DNA from 3 places in the Cyclobacterium sediminis genome. Region 1 is predicted to be linked to each of the others. Evidence: riboswitches for the same ligand, from Rfam matches in the RefSeq annotation. Region 1 holds a riboswitch; each other region holds the start of a gene.
The links. A riboswitch is a leader RNA that binds a small molecule or an ion and turns the genes downstream of it on or off. The one in region 1 is predicted to bind S-adenosylmethionine.
Positions count from the first base shown of each region.

Region 1 (5,803 bases):
GGTCTAGAGAGATTTCCCCCTCAGCCCCTACAGGTAAACAGGTCAATTCAAATCCCTGGTCTGCCAAACTTTCCATCGTATCAAGTACAGCCTTGTGTTCTGTGGCGATGGTAATCAGGTGATTTTTTCCGGGGTCCGCCATCTGAGCCATGCCCTTTATTCCAAGGTTTAATGCTTCAGTGGCTCCACTCGTAAATATGATTTCATTTGCCTCTGCTCCAATTAATGTTGCCACTTGCTCTCTGGCAGTTTCCACGGCCTCTTCTGCCAACCAGCCATAAGGATGGTGGGTACTTGACGCATTGCCAAAAGTAGAGGTAAAGTAGGGTACTATGGCCTCTACCACCTCCGGAAAGCAAGGTGTGCTTGCATTGTAATCAAAATAAATGGGTAAATCCATCTACGAGGCTTTAATATACAGACTATTGTGCCAATTCTTCTGCCATTTTAATGGCTTGATAAGCATTTACAATCCCACCGGTTTGGCTCAAATCTCCAAAACCCACCAATTCTTCTTTTCCCGGTTGATGTACTTTGTCATCACCAACCTTATAAACAGAGCTTGTAAGAATTTTACGTACTTCTTTTGGTTTGAGGTCCGGATAGTAAGCAAGCAAAAGAGCTGCTACACCGGCCACTGTTGGGGCTGCCATGCTTGTACCACTATTGTTTTCATAACCTGAATCAGGAATGGTAGAATAAATATCTACCCCCGGTGCAAATAAGTCTACTCCTTCTTTACTAAAATTTGAAAAATCCGCTGCAAGATTTTCATCCTCTCTAGGTCCTGAAGCCCCTACTTCTATCCAAGCATCAGACACTCCTCTTTTGGCAAACCACCTGTTAGGGAAGTTATTTCCAGGAGTGACTTCCTTTGAGCTATTTCCTGCTGCGTGAATCAATAATACACCTTTCCTCTCTGCGTACTTGACTGCCTTGTCCACATATTTTTTACCGGGAGAATAAGATTTACCAAAGCTCATATTAATGACGTTTGCACCATTGTCTACCGCATATCTAATAGAGTTGGCAATATCCTTATCCCTTTCATCTCCATTCGGCACCGCCCTTATAGCCATGATCAATACATGGTCTGCTATCCCCTCAATTCCTAAATCATTTCCTCTGTTGGCTGCAATGATACCGGCAACATGAGTTCCATGGGAAGGATCAGGACCTGTTGGGTCATTGTTTCCATAATACTTTTCCTTGTAGTTATCCGGGTCATCCCCAACAATTCCTCTAGGATCAAAGTCTGTATTGTAAGCATACTTAGCCTGCACTTCAAAATGCTTGACGGCTTTACCCAATTCTGCAAGGATGGTATTAATACTTGCGTCTTCAAGCCTTATCATGCCAAACATTTGATTAAGCATGTCAATGGCCGCAGTAATTTTTTCATCATCTGACTCAAAATTTGCCAAGTCCTCAAGACTAAAATCTGTTACTTCAAATTCTTCCTTCACCAAATCTGCCATGTTTGAGAAACCTTCCATCATGTTATTGTACATGTTGTAATTTGATGCTGCTTTATCTTTGGCCTCTTCAAAGTTTTTACTGACTTTTTCCCAATATTCAAACTCATCCCTGTTCTTTCGCTTCACATCTTCCTTATCCAAGTCTCCGTAAATGGCCTTTAACCTTACGTATTCTCTAGTCAATTCATGAGAATCATTGTCTACCTGCGAACCATCGGCTCCTCCAATAAAATTCCAGCCATGTACATCATCTACATAGCCGTTATTATCATCATCAATACCATTTCCGGCAATTTCATCCTCATTGATCCATATTTTACCCTGAAGATCTTCATGATCTATGTCGATTCCGGAATCAATAACCGCTACCACGATTGTAGTTTTTGGAGATTTCCCCTGTAGTAATTTTTCATAGGCTTTTTCTGTACCGGTACCCATAATCCCATCATCTATAGGATCCAGTAAAAACCAGTTATCAGGCGTTTTAAGGCTATCTTTTAAATAGACCTCACCTGAAAATGCATAAATAGACCCATAACCACTGAGAAAAATTCCCAGTAAAAATGCACAAAAACACGTTTTGAAATTTCTTTCCATAGAATTTGAAATGTATATATAAATTTAAAAGGCATGCTTTACGATCACCCGCTCTAAAAACCAAGAATGTAAGGTACCAAAGATTAAGTTTGTTACAAATTTCAAAAACTTTTACGGTAAGATTATCCTTTTGTTGGTTTATTTTGAAGCTGGACATTAAAACCTGCCCATTTACTTGACAATACATGCAACGAAATAAACCTAGAACCGTTTGTTAAAAAACTTTAAAACAAGTCAGATAACAGAGTTAAAATTATTATCAACTTCTTATTATTTATTTGAATAAATGGAAGGAAGCATTTCCAACACATTGAGTCATTTGATAAATTGTTTTTCTTTTAAATAATAGTACGGTAGTAAAAGCACTGCTAATTCACTGATTATTTGACTTGTTTGCATTTAAAAAGAAAAAATCATTGACAACTATTGGAAAATTTGACAATGTGGCTTTATTTTGTACAATCCTTTTACTTTTTCTGAAGTAGTTAGGATTTATATAGAAGAGGCAAGAGACAGGCTCGTTGACCCTCTGGCAACCTGGAAAATCCAAGGTGCCAATTCCTGCCAGATGAAATTGGTTACATCTGGGAATATAAATTCAAAACTTATATATGAGCTCCATACACCATTCAATAAAGGATAGAAACCCCAGAAGCTTTCAACAGACATTTTATTTCTATTTTAATAGAAATACTAATCGGCACAATGGTGTTTGGTGTATACTGGCATTTCTTCATGATAAACTTAATCAGAATTGATAACAAACCTAAAACATAAAAAACATGTCTAAAAATTATCGTTTCGAAACATTGCAAGTCCACGGTGGACAAGAAGCAGACCCATCTACCAATTCTAGAGCTGTTCCTATTTATCAAACCACCTCTTATGTATTCAATTCTGCAGAACATGGTGCCAATTTATTTGCCTTAAAAGAATTTGGAAACATCTATACCAGGATAATGAACCCAACCTCAGATGTATTTGAGAAAAGGGTGGCAGCATTAGAAGGTGGTGTTGCAGCAGTGGCTACAGCTTCTGGCCAAGCCGCACAATTTTTAGCTTTAAACAACTTCCTAAGCGTAGGCGATAACTTTGTTACCTCTCCATTTCTTTATGGCGGATCTTACAATCAATTTAAGGTTTCTTTTAAAAGAATAGGTATTGAAGCCAGATTTGCTAAATCCGACAAGGCAGATGATCTGGCTGCAGAAATCAATGATAAAACCAAAGCCATCTATGTGGAGACAATTGGAAACCCTGAATTCAACGTTCCGGATTTTGAAGCAATTGCTGCATTGGCTAAAAAACATGATATTCCTTTAGTAGTTGACAATACCTTTGGTGCCGGAGGATATCTATGTCAGCCCATCAAGCATGGTGCTAATATTGTAACCTCTTCTGCAACCAAATGGATAGGTGGCCATGGTACTTCTATTGGTGGCATAATCGTAGATGGAGGAAATTACAATTGGGGTAATGGTAAATTTCCACAATTCTCTGAACCTTCTGAAGGATACCATGGACTTAATTTCTGGGAAACTTTTGGCGATAATAATCCCTTAGGCATGCCAAATATTGCCTTCGCTATCCGAGTAAGGGTAGAAGGTCTAAGAGATTTTGGTCCTGCCATCAGTCCATTCAACTCTTTCCAACTGCTTCAGGGATTAGAAACCCTTTCTCTTCGTGTTCAAAGAACTGTAGATAATGCCTTGGAATTGGCGAAATGGTTGGAAGCACACCCTAAAGTGAAATCAGTTAATTACCCGGGCTTAACTAATAGCCCTTATCACGAAACGGCGAAAAAATACCTTACGAATGGATTTGGGGGAGTCTTAAGCTTTGAAATTGTAGGGGAAAAAGAAACAGCTTCCAATTTTATTAATAATCTGGAATTAATCTCACATGTGGCCAATGTAGGTGATGCCAAAACTTTGATCATTCAACCTTCAGCCACTACTCATCAGCAACTTTCTGATGACGCCCAATTAGCCGCCGGGGTAACGCCAACATTGTTAAGACTTTCTTCAGGTATAGAACACATTGAAGATGTGAAAGCCGACCTATCGGCCGCTTTCGACAAAATTTAAAATTATTAAAATGAACCTTCAATCGCCGCATTTGACTATTGAAATGACCCAGGAGATTTTCTATTGCCAGGAAGCATTACTTTTGGAGTCCGGAGAATCAATTCCGGAGTTTCAATTGAGTTTTACGACCCAAGGCCAATTAAACGCAAACAAAGACAATGTTATTTGGGTCCTGCATGCCTTAACCGGTGATGCCAACCCTCATGAATGGTGGTCAGGATTAATTGGAGAGGACAAGTTTTTTGATCCTTCCAAATATTTCATTGTCTGTGCCAATTTTCTTGGTTCCTGTTATGGCTCTACCCAACCTTTAAGCAATAACCCTAAAAGTGGGGATCCTTATTATTATGACTTTCCCAATATTACCACGAGGGATATTGCAGCGGGATTGGATAAATTAAGAATACACCTGGGATTGGAAAAAATCAATACGGTAATTGGAGGTTCTTTAGGTGGTCAAGTAGGTTTAGAATGGGCAGTTTCATTAGGAGACAAGCTTGAGAATGCCATAATCGTGGCTTCCAATGCCAAGGCTTCTCCTTGGATTATTGGTTTTAATGAAACCCAAAGGATGGCCATAGAATCGGATAGCTCTTGGGGAAAACCACATCCTGAAGCTGGCAAGAAAGGCCTGGAAACAGCTAGGGCCATAGGCATGTTGAGTTATAGACATCCCATGACTTTCCTGCAAAACCAAAGCGAAACAGAGGAGAAAAGGGATGATTTTAAAATAAGCAGTTACCTAAGGTACCAAGGGCTAAAATTGGCCAATCGATTTAATGCGCTGTCTTATTGGATTCTATCCAAAGCCATGGACAGCCACGACATCGGAAGAAGGCGAGGTGGAACACCCGTTGCCCTTTCAAAAATTAAATGTAAAGTACTTTCAATTGGAGTTGATACGGATATCTTATTTACAAGTGAAGAATCCAGATATATCAGCAAACATGTACCAAAAGGAACCTACAGGGAAATATCCTCAATATATGGGCATGATGCCTTCCTTATAGAATACGAGCAATTGCAATACATTTTAAAATCATTTTACTTAGAAAATAACGGTTAGTCAAAGATTCACTTGGAATGATCTCATACACCAGGATAAAGGAAACATGTCTCTACGTAGATGATTTAGATCTAGCTGAAAGGTTTTATCATCAAATATTAGAAATGCCATTAATTTCTAAAGAGGATCAGAGACATGTTTTTTTCAGATGTGGAGACAGTGTCTTGCTTTGCTTCTTACCTGAAATAACTAAGCATGACAGCAATTTGCCGCCACATTTTGCCTATGGCAAGCAGCACATTGCTTTTGAAGTGGAACATAAAGATTATTTAGAGATTAAGAAAAAATTAAGTGACAAGGGTATAACCATTACCCATCAACAGGAATGGAAAAAAGACATCAGCAGTTTTTATTTTGAAGATCCTTTCGGACATGTCTTAGAGATTGTCCCTACAGGCATGTGGGACTAATATTTTTTGCTAATTTCAATTAATGCCAACTTTTTAATACAAACTCCATATTATTTTAATGATAAATTTTATTGAAGGGTTGTGGATTGCATTAACTTTTAGAATATTGCAATAAAAACAATAACTACAATTAGATGTCAAAATATTTTCTATTGATTATAGGCA
Region 1 is NZ_BAAGVC010000044.1:109,316-115,118, reverse strand. It holds gene ACYVHJ_RS22605 (cysteine desulfurase family protein) at 1-400, opposite strand, end outside; gene ACYVHJ_RS22600 (S8 family peptidase) at 423-2,075, opposite strand; SAM riboswitch class I at 2,565-2,674, shown strand; gene ACYVHJ_RS22595 (O-acetylhomoserine aminocarboxypropyltransferase/cysteine synthase family protein) at 2,858-4,162, shown strand; gene ACYVHJ_RS22590 (homoserine O-acetyltransferase family protein) at 4,173-5,228, shown strand; gene ACYVHJ_RS22585 (VOC family protein) at 5,249-5,638, shown strand; gene ACYVHJ_RS22580 (glycerophosphodiester phosphodiesterase) at 5,773-5,803, shown strand, end outside.

Region 2 (5,803 bases), on a different contig from region 1:
AAAAGGAAACTTCGAGCTGAAGCTTCGATACAGAGAAGGTCAAAATAAAACTTTTAACACAGCCAACTATTTACTTAACCTTAATTGATTGATCTACTGAAATTTCTCTGACTTGATTAATCTGTTGATTTTAAGGTAATTTTTATCCCTGATACTGTCATTTCTATCGTATAAATAATTCCACTTTTTCATGTATTCATCTGCGGGAAGAAATTCATCATTGGTAGCCTTCAACTTTTCATTCAATAGGCCATCCAAATGATTTTTCAATTGGGAAAACTGAGGCATGTCAACCAGGTTATGCATCTGGTAAGGGTCTTTTTCATTGTCATAAAGCAACCATGGCCCCAGCAAATCTCTAACGTAAGTGTATTTTTTTGTCCTTACTCCCCGATATTCTCTACCCCCATTTAAAAATTTCCATTCATGAAATGGAACCGGAAGCATGATTAGTGCTGCCTCATTCCCTAATTCTTCACCTGCAATCAATTTACTTGAAAAGTCGGTCCCTTCGATGGATCCGGGTATTTCCAAATCACTTAATCCCAATAAGGTAGGTAATAGGTCCGGTGTATTAATGGGGTCATAAACCGCTTTAGTGCCTTTGCCTAATTTTTCAGGATACCTAAGGAGCATTGGGACTTTTATGGATTCATCCCAAGGCCTTTGTTTCTTCAACATTCCTTTAGACATGATCATATCGCCATGTTCAGAAGTGAAAACAAAAATCGTATTGTCAGCAATACCAGCTTGATCAATGGCTTTTAACAAATCCCCTACAGCCTGATCTAAGGCTGTACAATGGGCATAATAGTTGGCCAATACATTCCTTGCACTATCTTGAAATTCTTCAGGGACATTTGGCCTTACACTTAATGCTGAAGGCTCATACATTTCCCTGTATGCTTGCGGGGCAGTATGGTAAGGGTCATGAGGAGGCCCCCAAGACAATACCAATAAAAAAGGGTTGTCTTTATTTTTATTAATATAACTGATGGCACTGTCAGTTTGAGAAAAAGCATCATACCCTTCCCAGAAATGCTTTTGATTTTCTTCATCAAAATAATAGGAGTTGTTATAATTGTGGGTTACTTCTCTCACTTTCCAATAATCAAACCCCTGCCTTCTTTCTTTAGGAACAGGTTTATTTCTAGCACTAAAAGGTTCCTCCCCTCTCGCATGACCATTTAAATGCCATTTGCCAATATAGCCTGTCTGGTAGCCTGCTTCTTTATAAATCTTTGCAATCGTGGCGGCTTCTGTTGGAAAAGGTTTGTCATTGTAAAAAACTCCATGGGTCAATGGATACTGACCTGAAATAAAACTCCCTCGCCAAGGTGCACATACAGCCATCACTGTAACAGCATTATGAAAAACAGTGCTTTCATTGGCTAAACTATCCAAGTTAGGCGTAATAACATCCTTATTCCCAAGAAATCCCACAGACTGCGCCCGCCATTGATCGGCTAAAACAAAAACAATATTCGGTGGGGATGAAGCTTCCTTGGCACTCAACTGTTCCGCTTCTTTTGGTTTACATGAAAAATTCAAAATAAAAAGGCAACCTAAAAGGAATAGGGTGAAAGATCTCATTACGTTAAGATTTGGGTATAAATTGAAATTTGATGAAAATTACACTAAATTAAATAAGCTACCCAAATAAAATGAGCATTTTACGTATAAGTTAAACATTTGAACTATTGGTAATTCAGGGCTTCATTTCCCTTGCAGCAGTCCCAAATCAAAATTTTTCTGAGCAACTTTCCTTTCTGGTTCAATTTCATCAAATACATCTTTTCTCAAATCGCTTTGACTTTTCTTTTTATGCCATTGTTCATCCGCATACAAAATAACCCCCGCCTCATGAGTATCAAGCAAGTGGTCATAAGCTCCTCTTTTCGCCAGCAGTTTCACAAGAATAGGGGCCATTTCTATCATGACAAACAGAAGCATTATCATTAAGTTAGCCCAATAAACAGCATTGTTTGCATTGGTAAGGCTATCTAAGGCATGTATACGTGCAGCCAGCCCATTATTGGATACCACTGAAAGCATTTGATGGTCCAATTCTAATTTCATTTGATCATTAAGTTGATCTATTTCCAACAGAATCGCTTGAATTTTCTCTCTGTTTAAAGCTTGAGTTTGCAACAAGTCCTGCTGGGCCTGATCCAATTGTTCTTCCTTTTTTTCAGCATTAATGCCAATACCGGCTCTGCCGGTGGTTCCATCCGTCTTTACACCAAATCGTTCATTGTCATATTCAAGCTGTTTCTCGTTTCTGTAGTTCTCCTTACTTTTAATTTCAGCATTTAATCCATCAATTTGACCTTGCAGTTGTTGAATTTCAGGGTAACCGGCTTTAATTTGATTCTTACTTTCTTGTATTGTTTCCAAACGTTGCCGATCTAATTCCCGGTTGATCTCTTTTTCAAATATCTTCAACTCCAAAGGTTTGGCAATTACCAAGGCTATCAGTATTGCCAATATTAATCTAGGGATAGCTTGTTTAAATTCCAGACTGAATTTTTCCCGCTTTTTGAGGGTGGAAACTATGTACCTATCCAGATTAAAAATCATCAACATCCACAAAATTCCAACCGCCAAAACAGGCCATATACTATCGAAAACAGTAAATAAAGCATAACCTACAGACAAGCCTGCAAACACAGCAGTAAACAAGACTGTTCCTCCTATACCAATAAATTGATGAATAGATCCCGGGCAGCGCTTAACCAATGGAAGGTATGCCCCAGAGCAAAATATTAGGAAGCGTTCTATTTTATTCATAGAGAAGAGTGCTTGTGTGGTTTTTTACCAGAAATACTATTCAAGTAGACTGCCAAAAAACATGATTTTATTTGAAATGTCGATAAAATTGAGACACAACTTATAACATCCTAATTTACAGCACATTAATCTATAAAATATAAGCTTTTTTCCACAAGTTATTTGTAGTCTTGCAGATAAATTATAGCTATTGATGGAGCAGAATAAAAAACTGTCCGCTTTGTTTGTCCGGTATCGTGACAATCAAATAATAAAATGATTTTAAAATCCACATAATTCAAGTATTTTAGACAATAAAATCTATAATCCAATATGAAAAATAATAATTTCGCTTTCTTAGCAGTTTTACTTTTTATTTCTACAACAGTTTTCGCCCAAGACCCTACTAGATTTAAAGGACAGGTGGAGAAGATCCACCAGGATAATCCTATTCAAGAAAATTTGAATGGTATCGTTTTTACGGGTAGTTCTACCATAAGAATGTGGAAAAGCCTGCAAGAAGACTTTCCGCAACACAATGTGATCAATGGAGGTTTTGGTGGTTCTCAGGCTAGTGATTTGCTATACTATATAGATGAACTTATACTGGAATATAAACCTTCTAAGGTTTTTATTTATGAAGGAGACAATGACATTTCATCAGGAAAGTCCGTTGAAGAAATTTTAATGACATTTAATCTGATTACAAGCAAAATACACGAAGCCTTGCCTGATACAGAAATCATTATCATAAGTCCTAAACCAAGTGTTGCTCGATGGAAGCTTGCGGATCAGTACCTGGAGCTGAATAAAAAGCTAAAAAAATTCACAAAGAGTGAAAAATACATGAAATATGCTGATTTATGGAAGCCTATGCTTAACAAAGACAAAGAGCCTATGGATGATATCTTTATTAAAGACAACCTTCACATGAATGAAAAAGGTTATGCTATATGGGCTAAAACCATTGAAAAATATTTATAAATAAGCTTTTCATATAAATGTAATACTGGAATAGCTGACTTATTCAGGTGTGTATACATTGAAATTTATTTTCCCTTTCCATTGAATTACCAGAGGATTCATCGGAAAGGGGATTATTTTTTACCACAGGTAAAACTTAGGCCCAAAGAACAAGCCTAAGCTAAAAAGTTAACCCCTATAAAAACGGGAGGGAATTTGGAAAATCGAATTACCCTTGTTTTCTTTGCAGTAAATTCAGGAAACTGATTTATAAAGAAGAGGCGAGAGATCAGGCTCTGTGAACCTCTGGCAACCTTCCAAACCAAGGAAAGGTGCCAATACCTGCCCAATATAGGGAACGATAAATTAGACTATATGACATTACACACAATCTCCACCATTACTTTTCTCGACTTATTTTGCTGTTCTTCAATTTTACTGGAGAAGGGTAAAAATCCATGTACCCACCTTTAGACAATTTTCTTTTATGAATTATAAAAATTTTGAAACCCAAGCTGTAAGGATTGCTAAATCCTCCTCAGATCAGAGAGAACATTCCGCACCTCTGTACCTAAGTTCTAGTTTTGTTTTTGACTCAGCAGAACAAGCCAGACAAATGTTTGCAGACGAAATTGAGGGAAATATTTATTCAAGGTATGCCAACCCCAACACCAGTGACTTGATAGAAAAAGTCTGTGCCGCAGAAGGCACTGAAAGTGGCATTACCACTGCCTCAGGGATGGCTGCAATGTTTGGAAGCATGGCTTCTTTACTAAGACAAGGTGACCATGTATTGGCTTCAAGATCATTGTTTGGTTCCACGCATCAACTGCTAACACGCGTATTTCCAAAATGGGGCATTTCACATACCTATGGAGACATTTCAGCTATCGACAGGTGGGAAGAACTGGTACAACCCAACACCAGAATGTTGTTTATAGAGACTCCATCTAACCCGGGCTTAGAGATAATAGACTTGGAATACATAGCCAATTTTGCCAATGCGCATAATTTGGTATTAGTGGTAGACAATTGTTTTGCTACCCCTTATTTGCAACAACCTGCAAAATGGGGAGCACATATAGTCACCCATAGCGCCACCAAATTTATAGATGGACAAGGAAGGGTCTTGGGGGGACTTATTTTAGGCAAGAAGGAATTGATCGATGAGGTTCAATTTTTTATGCGCCATACAGGACCATCATTGTCCCCATTCAATGCATGGATTTTAGCCAAAAGCATGGAGACTTTGGCAGTGAGAATGGACAGGCATTGCGAAAATGCCTTGAAAATTGCTCAGTATTTTGAAGGAAACAAAGAGGTGGAAGTAGTGAAATATCCATTCTTGGCTTCTCATCCTCAGTTTCATTTAGCAAAAAAACAAATGAAACATGGTGGAGGCATTATCACCCTGACTTTAAAGGGAGGGTTAAACCGAGCAAAAAAGTTTATTGACCAGTTGCAAATGATATCTGTTACTGCAAATCTAGGAGACACCCGCAGTATCATTACACATCCCGCTTCTACTACTCATAGCAAGCTTTCGGAGGAAGAAAGGGCAAATGTAGGAATATTGAATGGGCTGGTAAGGTTATCTGTAGGTTTGGAACATGTAGATGACATTATCTTGGACATTGAGAGGGCTTTAGAACAGTCTAAATAAAAAAATGGCATGATTACAAATGTTGGTGTTTGTAATCATGCCATTTGTCAAGGATTTATTATATCAATTATTCTTTCCCATCACCTGCAGCTTCTGAAATTTTCACCTCTTTTTCATTTTCCAATTGGGTGCTAACAACATAATATGGCCCGGTGATTACTTCCTGGTCTTCTACAAGTCCTTCTAAAATCTCAATGTTTTCAAAATCAGAAATACCGGTTTTTACTTCTTGTATCTGAGCTTTATCCCCGTTTTTCAAGAACACCAACTCTTTCATATTGCCTTTGCCTTCACCTTCTTCTATGGTCTGCCCTGCCCTTACAGTAACGGCAGCAAGAGGAATGGCCAATACCCCTACTTTTTTGTCTGTTATGATCTCAACACTGGCCGTCATTCCCGGACGGAACG
Region 2 is NZ_BAAGVC010000021.1:18,589-24,391, forward strand. It holds gene ACYVHJ_RS17350 (hypothetical protein) at 1-88, shown strand, start outside; gene ACYVHJ_RS17355 (sulfatase family protein) at 94-1,593, opposite strand; gene ACYVHJ_RS17360 (DUF4407 domain-containing protein) at 1,717-2,790, opposite strand; gene ACYVHJ_RS17365 (SGNH/GDSL hydrolase family protein) at 3,103-3,753, shown strand; SAM riboswitch class I at 3,998-4,100, shown strand; gene ACYVHJ_RS17370 (trans-sulfuration enzyme family protein) at 4,220-5,395, shown strand; gene ACYVHJ_RS17375 (efflux RND transporter periplasmic adaptor subunit) at 5,463-5,803, opposite strand, start outside.
Region 2: linked by a shared signal. The riboswitch ahead of ACYVHJ_RS17370 (trans-sulfuration enzyme family protein) and the one ahead of ACYVHJ_RS22595 (O-acetylhomoserine aminocarboxypropyltransferase/cysteine synthase family protein) in region 1 are both predicted to bind S-adenosylmethionine.

Region 3 (5,803 bases), on a different contig from region 1:
GGGCGTATAGGCCAAATTAGGTGAAAGCCATTTTTCAGCCTGAGCGGTAGACACACCTTTTCTTCGGGCATAATCTGCTACCTGGTCTTTACTAATTTTCCCCAGACCAAAATACCTGCTTTCTGGATGACCGAAGTAATAACCACTCACTGAAGAAGTTGGGTACATGGCAAAGCTGTCGGTAAGTTTCATCTCAGCATTTTTTTCCACTTCCAATAAATCAAAGAGGGTTCTTTTTTCTGAATGTTCCGGACATGCAGGGTACCCCGGTGCAGGTCGGATCCCTGTATAATTTTCCTTGATTAACTCTTCATTTTCTAAGGACTCATCCGGTGCATAACCCCAATATTCTTTTCTCACCAACAGGTGAAGGTATTCCGCAGCTGCTTCTGCCAAGCGGTCGGCCATGGCTTTTAACATGATGTCATTGTAATCATCCCCCTGTTCTTGAAACTCCTTGAGCTTTCCTTCTATATTTAGGCCCGCAGTCACTGCAAATCCACCCATATAATCGGTACTGTCCGGGTGAATATAATCGGCCAAAGAACGGTTGGGAATCCCCCTACCTTTTTTACCCTGTTGCCTTAGAAAGTGGAAAGAATACGGTTTTCCCTCAGTATAAGCAGGATCAACCACCAAATCATCACCAGATCTTTGTACCGGAAACAAACCAAAAACTGCATTGGCTGTCAACCAGCCTTCGTTCACAATGCGGTCTAACATCTTGTTGGCATCATTGTATAATTTGAGTGCCTCTGCCCCGACTACCGGGTCTTTCAAAATCTTTGGAAACCTACCTGAAAGCATCCAGGTACTGAAAAAGGGTGTCCAGTCAATATAATTTCTAATAATGGAAAGGTCCATATTCTTCAGCACCGTCACCCCCAGTTTTTTTGGTTTTACCGGAGTATAATTGCCCCACTCTATGGCCACCGGATTGGCTTTGGCTTCATTATAGGTAGCCATCTGCTTCACCTCCTGCTTGGCTGCATGAACTTCCCTTAACTTTTGGTAGGTGGCTTTGATTTCCTGTTTATAGGCGTCTTTGGTTTCTTTGCTGATGGCCTCCCCTGCCACAGGAACTGACTTGGAAGCATCTGCCACATGGACAACGATGCCACTGTAAACCGGATCGATCTTCACGGCAGTGTGAATCCTGGAAGTAGTTGCTCCACCTATCAGCAATGGAATATCCAAACCTCTTCTTTCCATTTCTGATGCCACGTTGACCATTTCATCCAAGGAAGGGGTAATCAAGCCACTCAGGCCGATTATATGGGCATCATTGTCCAAAGCTTCCTGAATAATTCGTTCCGTTTCAACCATCACCCCCAAGTCTATGATCTTGTAAGAATTACAGGCCAATACCACTCCTACTATGTTTTTACCAATGTCATGCACATCTCCTTTTACCGTTGCCAGTAAAATTCGCTTCACATTGTCTTCTTGCTCTCCTGTAGTCTCGTTGGTGCCCGGTAGGGGCATAAAGGGCTCGAGGTAGGCCACCGCTTTTTTCATTACCCGGGCACTTTTCACTACCTGAGGCAAAAACATTTTTCCTTCCCCAAAAAGATCTCCAACAACATTCATCCCATCCATCAGTGGGCCCTCAATTACCTTCAAGGCATCTATTAATTGCAGTCTCGCCTCCTCTGTATCCTCGATGATATAATCCAATACTCCTTTGACCAGGGCATGTTGAATTCTCTTCTCTACGGGCAGGCTTCTCCAGGCTTCATCTGCTTTGCCTTTCTTTCCCTGGGATTTTACGGAGTCTGCAAAATCCAGTAATCGCTCCGTTGCATCTTCACGTTTGTTCCACATTACATCCTCCACTCTTTCTAGCAGGTCTTTGGGGATGTCGTCATATATCTCCAACATGGAAGGATTGACGATACCCATATCCATGCCATGCTGTATGGCATGATACAAGAATACTGCATGCATGGCTTCTCTTACCGGATTATTGCCCCTAAAAGAGAAAGAGACATTACTAACCCCTCCACTAACTTTTGCTCCGGGAAGGTTTTCTTTGATCCATTTGGTGGCTTTGAAAAAGTCCACTGCATTGTTTTTATGTTCGTCCATTCCGGTGGCCACCGGAAATATATTTGGGTCGAAAATAATGTCTTGTGGATTAAAGTTTATTTTATCCGTGAGCAAGTCGTAGGATCTTTTACAAATATCGATACGTCTTTGGTAGGTGTCTGCTTGCCCTTTTTCATCAAAGGCCATGACTACCACAGCCGCACCAAACTTTTTAATGGTTTTGGCTTGAAACAAAAATTCTTCCTCCCCATTTTTCAGACTGATGGAGTTGACAATTCCTTTGCCTTGAATACATTTAAGTCCAGCCAAAATAATTTTCCATTTGGAACTGTCGACCATCACGGGTATCCTGCTTATTTCGGGTTCGGATGCCACCAGATTCAGGAATTTAACCATGGCTGCTTCTCCATCAAGCATGGCCTCATCCATGCAGACATCCAGAATTTGTGCCCCTCCTCGCACTTGGTCCAAAGCTACTTCCAGGGCTTCATCATAGTTGTCATTCAATACTAATCTTGCAAACTTCTTAGAGCCTGTGACATTGGTACGCTCACCAATATTCACAAAATTTAAGGATTCATTAAAAATCAGTGGCTCTAACCCTGATAATTGCAAGGTGGATATTTTAGTAGGTTTACTCATTAAATTAATCTTCTTCCGTTAAAACGTGCTGATTTCTGGGTGGGTATTTACTCGCAGAAGCTGCCAAAGCAGCAATATGTTCCGGGGTTGTTCCGCAACAACCGCCTACTATATTGACCCAGCCTTCTTTTAAAAACAGGTTTACTTCTTTATCCATTTCTTCCGGACCCTGATCGTATTCTCCAAACTCATTGGGAAGACCTGCATTGGGGTAAACACTTACATGGAAAGGTGATTTGTCTGACAAGACCTTTAGATAGGGTCTAAGCTCTGCTGCGCCCAAAGCACAATTTAAGCCTACACTTAGTAAAGGAACATGAGCGATAGATATTAAGAATGCCTCGGTGGTTTGTCCTGAGAGGGTTCTTCCCGAAGCATCAGTGATGGTTCCCGAGACCATTATGGGAATGCCTCCTTCGGAAGGTTCCAAAGGTAATCCTCGCTTTTCATAAACTTCCTGAATGGCAAAGATAGCTGCTTTAGCGTTTAAGGTATCAAATACTGTTTCTACCAATAAAGTGTCTACACCTCCATCCAATAGGCCTTCTACCTGCTCAGCGTATGCACTTACCAATTGGTCAAAGCTTACAGCTCGAAATCCCGGGTCATTTACATCCGGAGAAAGGGAGGCAGTTCTGTTGGTTGGCCCAATCGCTCCAGCGACAAATCTTGGTTTGTCGGGTTCGTTGGCAGAGAATTCGTCTGCCACCTCTCGGGCGATCTTGGCAGACTCAAAATTGAGTTGATAAGCCAGTTCAGCAAGTCCATAGTCTTCTTGGGCAATGGTGGTACTGCTAAAAGTATTGGTTTCAACAATGTCTGCACCCGCTTCAAAATAGGCCTTATGTATAGCTTTGATGATGTCCGGCCGTGTCAAAGATAGCAAGTCATTGTTACCTTTTAATGATTTTTTGACAGTGGCAAGCTCTTGATTTCTAAAATCCTCCTCCTTAAGCCCATACCTTTGAATCATGGTACCCATAGCACCATCCAATATCAAAATGCGCTTTTGTAATTGTTGAAGTAATAAGTTGGTTCTGTTTGCCATGTGAATCGTATATTAAAATAAAAAAGCTTATACGAGCATGAACCGATGTAAAACTAGAGCATATTTCTAACTTTTGCGGCTCATCTTTATCCGGCATTTCCGGAACGGGAATTAGCACCTTGTCAACTCAGGTTGCTAAGACATCATAGGGCCCTACCCTCAGTCTTTCTCGATAAGCGATTCAAAAGTAACATGAATTCAGTAAATAAGTTCTTTTTTTTGTGAAAATCTTTAATAACCTATAGAGATATAGGGTTTAACAAATGCATCCAACCAGATAAATTGAACAAATAGGAGAAATCAATAACTATAATTTCTGAAATCAAATTTGCCTCATGACTTTTTGAAACAAATAAATTTTGGATGTACTCCTACTATTCTTTAATATAAACTGCTCAAATATAATGTACTTCCCTCCCATCAAACTTAAAATCTCAAGCAGGAGGATGGAACCTTTAGGGCCTAATTCCAAGACCAATTTGAAAATAGGGTCCGGCCATATAACTGCTCATATTCAAATCCCCAAATTTGTACTTATTCAATGGCTGTTCGTATCCTGCATGGGCCGAGGAAACCACCCTAAACATCTTTTTAAAGACCGGGATGGCGTAAGCCACCATCACCTCGGTTTTTGCCATTAAGCCACTGCTTTTCAAGTAGCCATCGTAATCCGGTTCTTCAAATAAAGCAGGAAAATCCGGCTTGTTATCCTTAGAAAGAGTATATCGTACATTGCCATATCCCAAGCCTGCCAACACCCCAAGCTCAAGGTTTCTCATTTTATAAAGCTGATAGCCATAGTTACCGTATAACCTCACACTGTTTAAGGTGTGGTCTTGATTTTCACTGGCTCTTCCGGAATTGGCTATATTGAAAACATCAAATGAATACAACCATCTTCGATTTCCTCCAATGATCTTCATGCCAAAATTATTTGGCTGGTCTTTAAAAGGCATCAAGCCATTGTTGGCCAAGTAATCATTTAGCATGTCGGGCTTTGTAAAGTTATAGCCATAAAAAAAATGGGCACCAATTCCTGCATCAGGAAAAAACAGGTTTTTGTCAGGCATTGACAAACCTGCGCCCAACCGAAAAAAGGCTCCGCTTTGTAGGTTATCGAATGTGACGTTGTTCATTCCCCAAGCCCCTTCAAAAGGGCTAAAGGAATAGCCAAACTTTCCCAAAATCCCAACCGTTTCTTCAAGCCCGGGAAGGCTAAAATCATATCCAAACTGGAAACCTATTTCAGTTAAAAAGCCGCCAAAATTTTGCGTACCCTTTTGGATGTTACGTTCCCTCAAAATAAAACCCTGTGCAGGTTGCTGTAAAAATGCGCTAAAATCTTCAACATTTCTCTGATCTTTTAGCATTTCAAAATTTACATACCCTGCACCTAAAGACATATAATGGATAAGATGGAAGTTACTTTCCTGGGTAAGCGCATAGCCAACGTTCATGTAAAACCGGGTACTCCTATTGTCTATAACATAATCTCTGTAATAGGAATTTGCACCGGTATTTTGATAGAGTTCAAACCCCAATATAAAATCAGACAATCTGTATTGATAACCTACTCCCAGGGTGGTATATCCTCCTCTCAGGTTTGAAATGCCTTTGTCAGCAAGCATCTCGTTGAATTCTCTGATATTTGCTCCCGAGGTACCGGCCAATACATAAATGGTAGACCGTTCAGAAACATCGCCTTGGGCATGTAGATTAAAGGCTATCCCCAACCAAAGGGGTATGTATAAAATCCATCTCATAGGTCTAATTAAAGATGCAAAGATATAATTTTAGCTGGGGAATCTTGTTACCGTTTAACCATAAAAATCTATATGATATCAGAGATAATTAATTATTTTGCCGTATAAATTCTCAGGAGTAAATGGTTTGGAAACGTAATCGTCCATACCTGAAGCTTCAAGCTCATCCTTCACTTCCAGTAAAGAGGCGGCTGTGAGGGCTATAATGGGAACATTTCTTTTCTCAACCAGATCAAGTTTACGAATAATTTTTGCCACTTCAAAACCATCCATTTCGGGCATTTGCAGATCGAGTAGTACC
Region 3 is NZ_BAAGVC010000002.1:93,969-99,771, reverse strand. It holds gene metH (methionine synthase) at 1-2,691, opposite strand, end outside; gene ACYVHJ_RS01000 (homocysteine S-methyltransferase family protein) at 2,696-3,739, opposite strand; SAM riboswitch class I at 3,817-3,918, opposite strand; gene ACYVHJ_RS00995 (hypothetical protein) at 4,195-5,502, opposite strand; gene ACYVHJ_RS00990 (PAS domain S-box protein) at 5,581-5,803, opposite strand, start outside.
Region 3: linked by a shared signal. The riboswitch ahead of ACYVHJ_RS01000 (homocysteine S-methyltransferase family protein) and the one ahead of ACYVHJ_RS22595 (O-acetylhomoserine aminocarboxypropyltransferase/cysteine synthase family protein) in region 1 are both predicted to bind S-adenosylmethionine.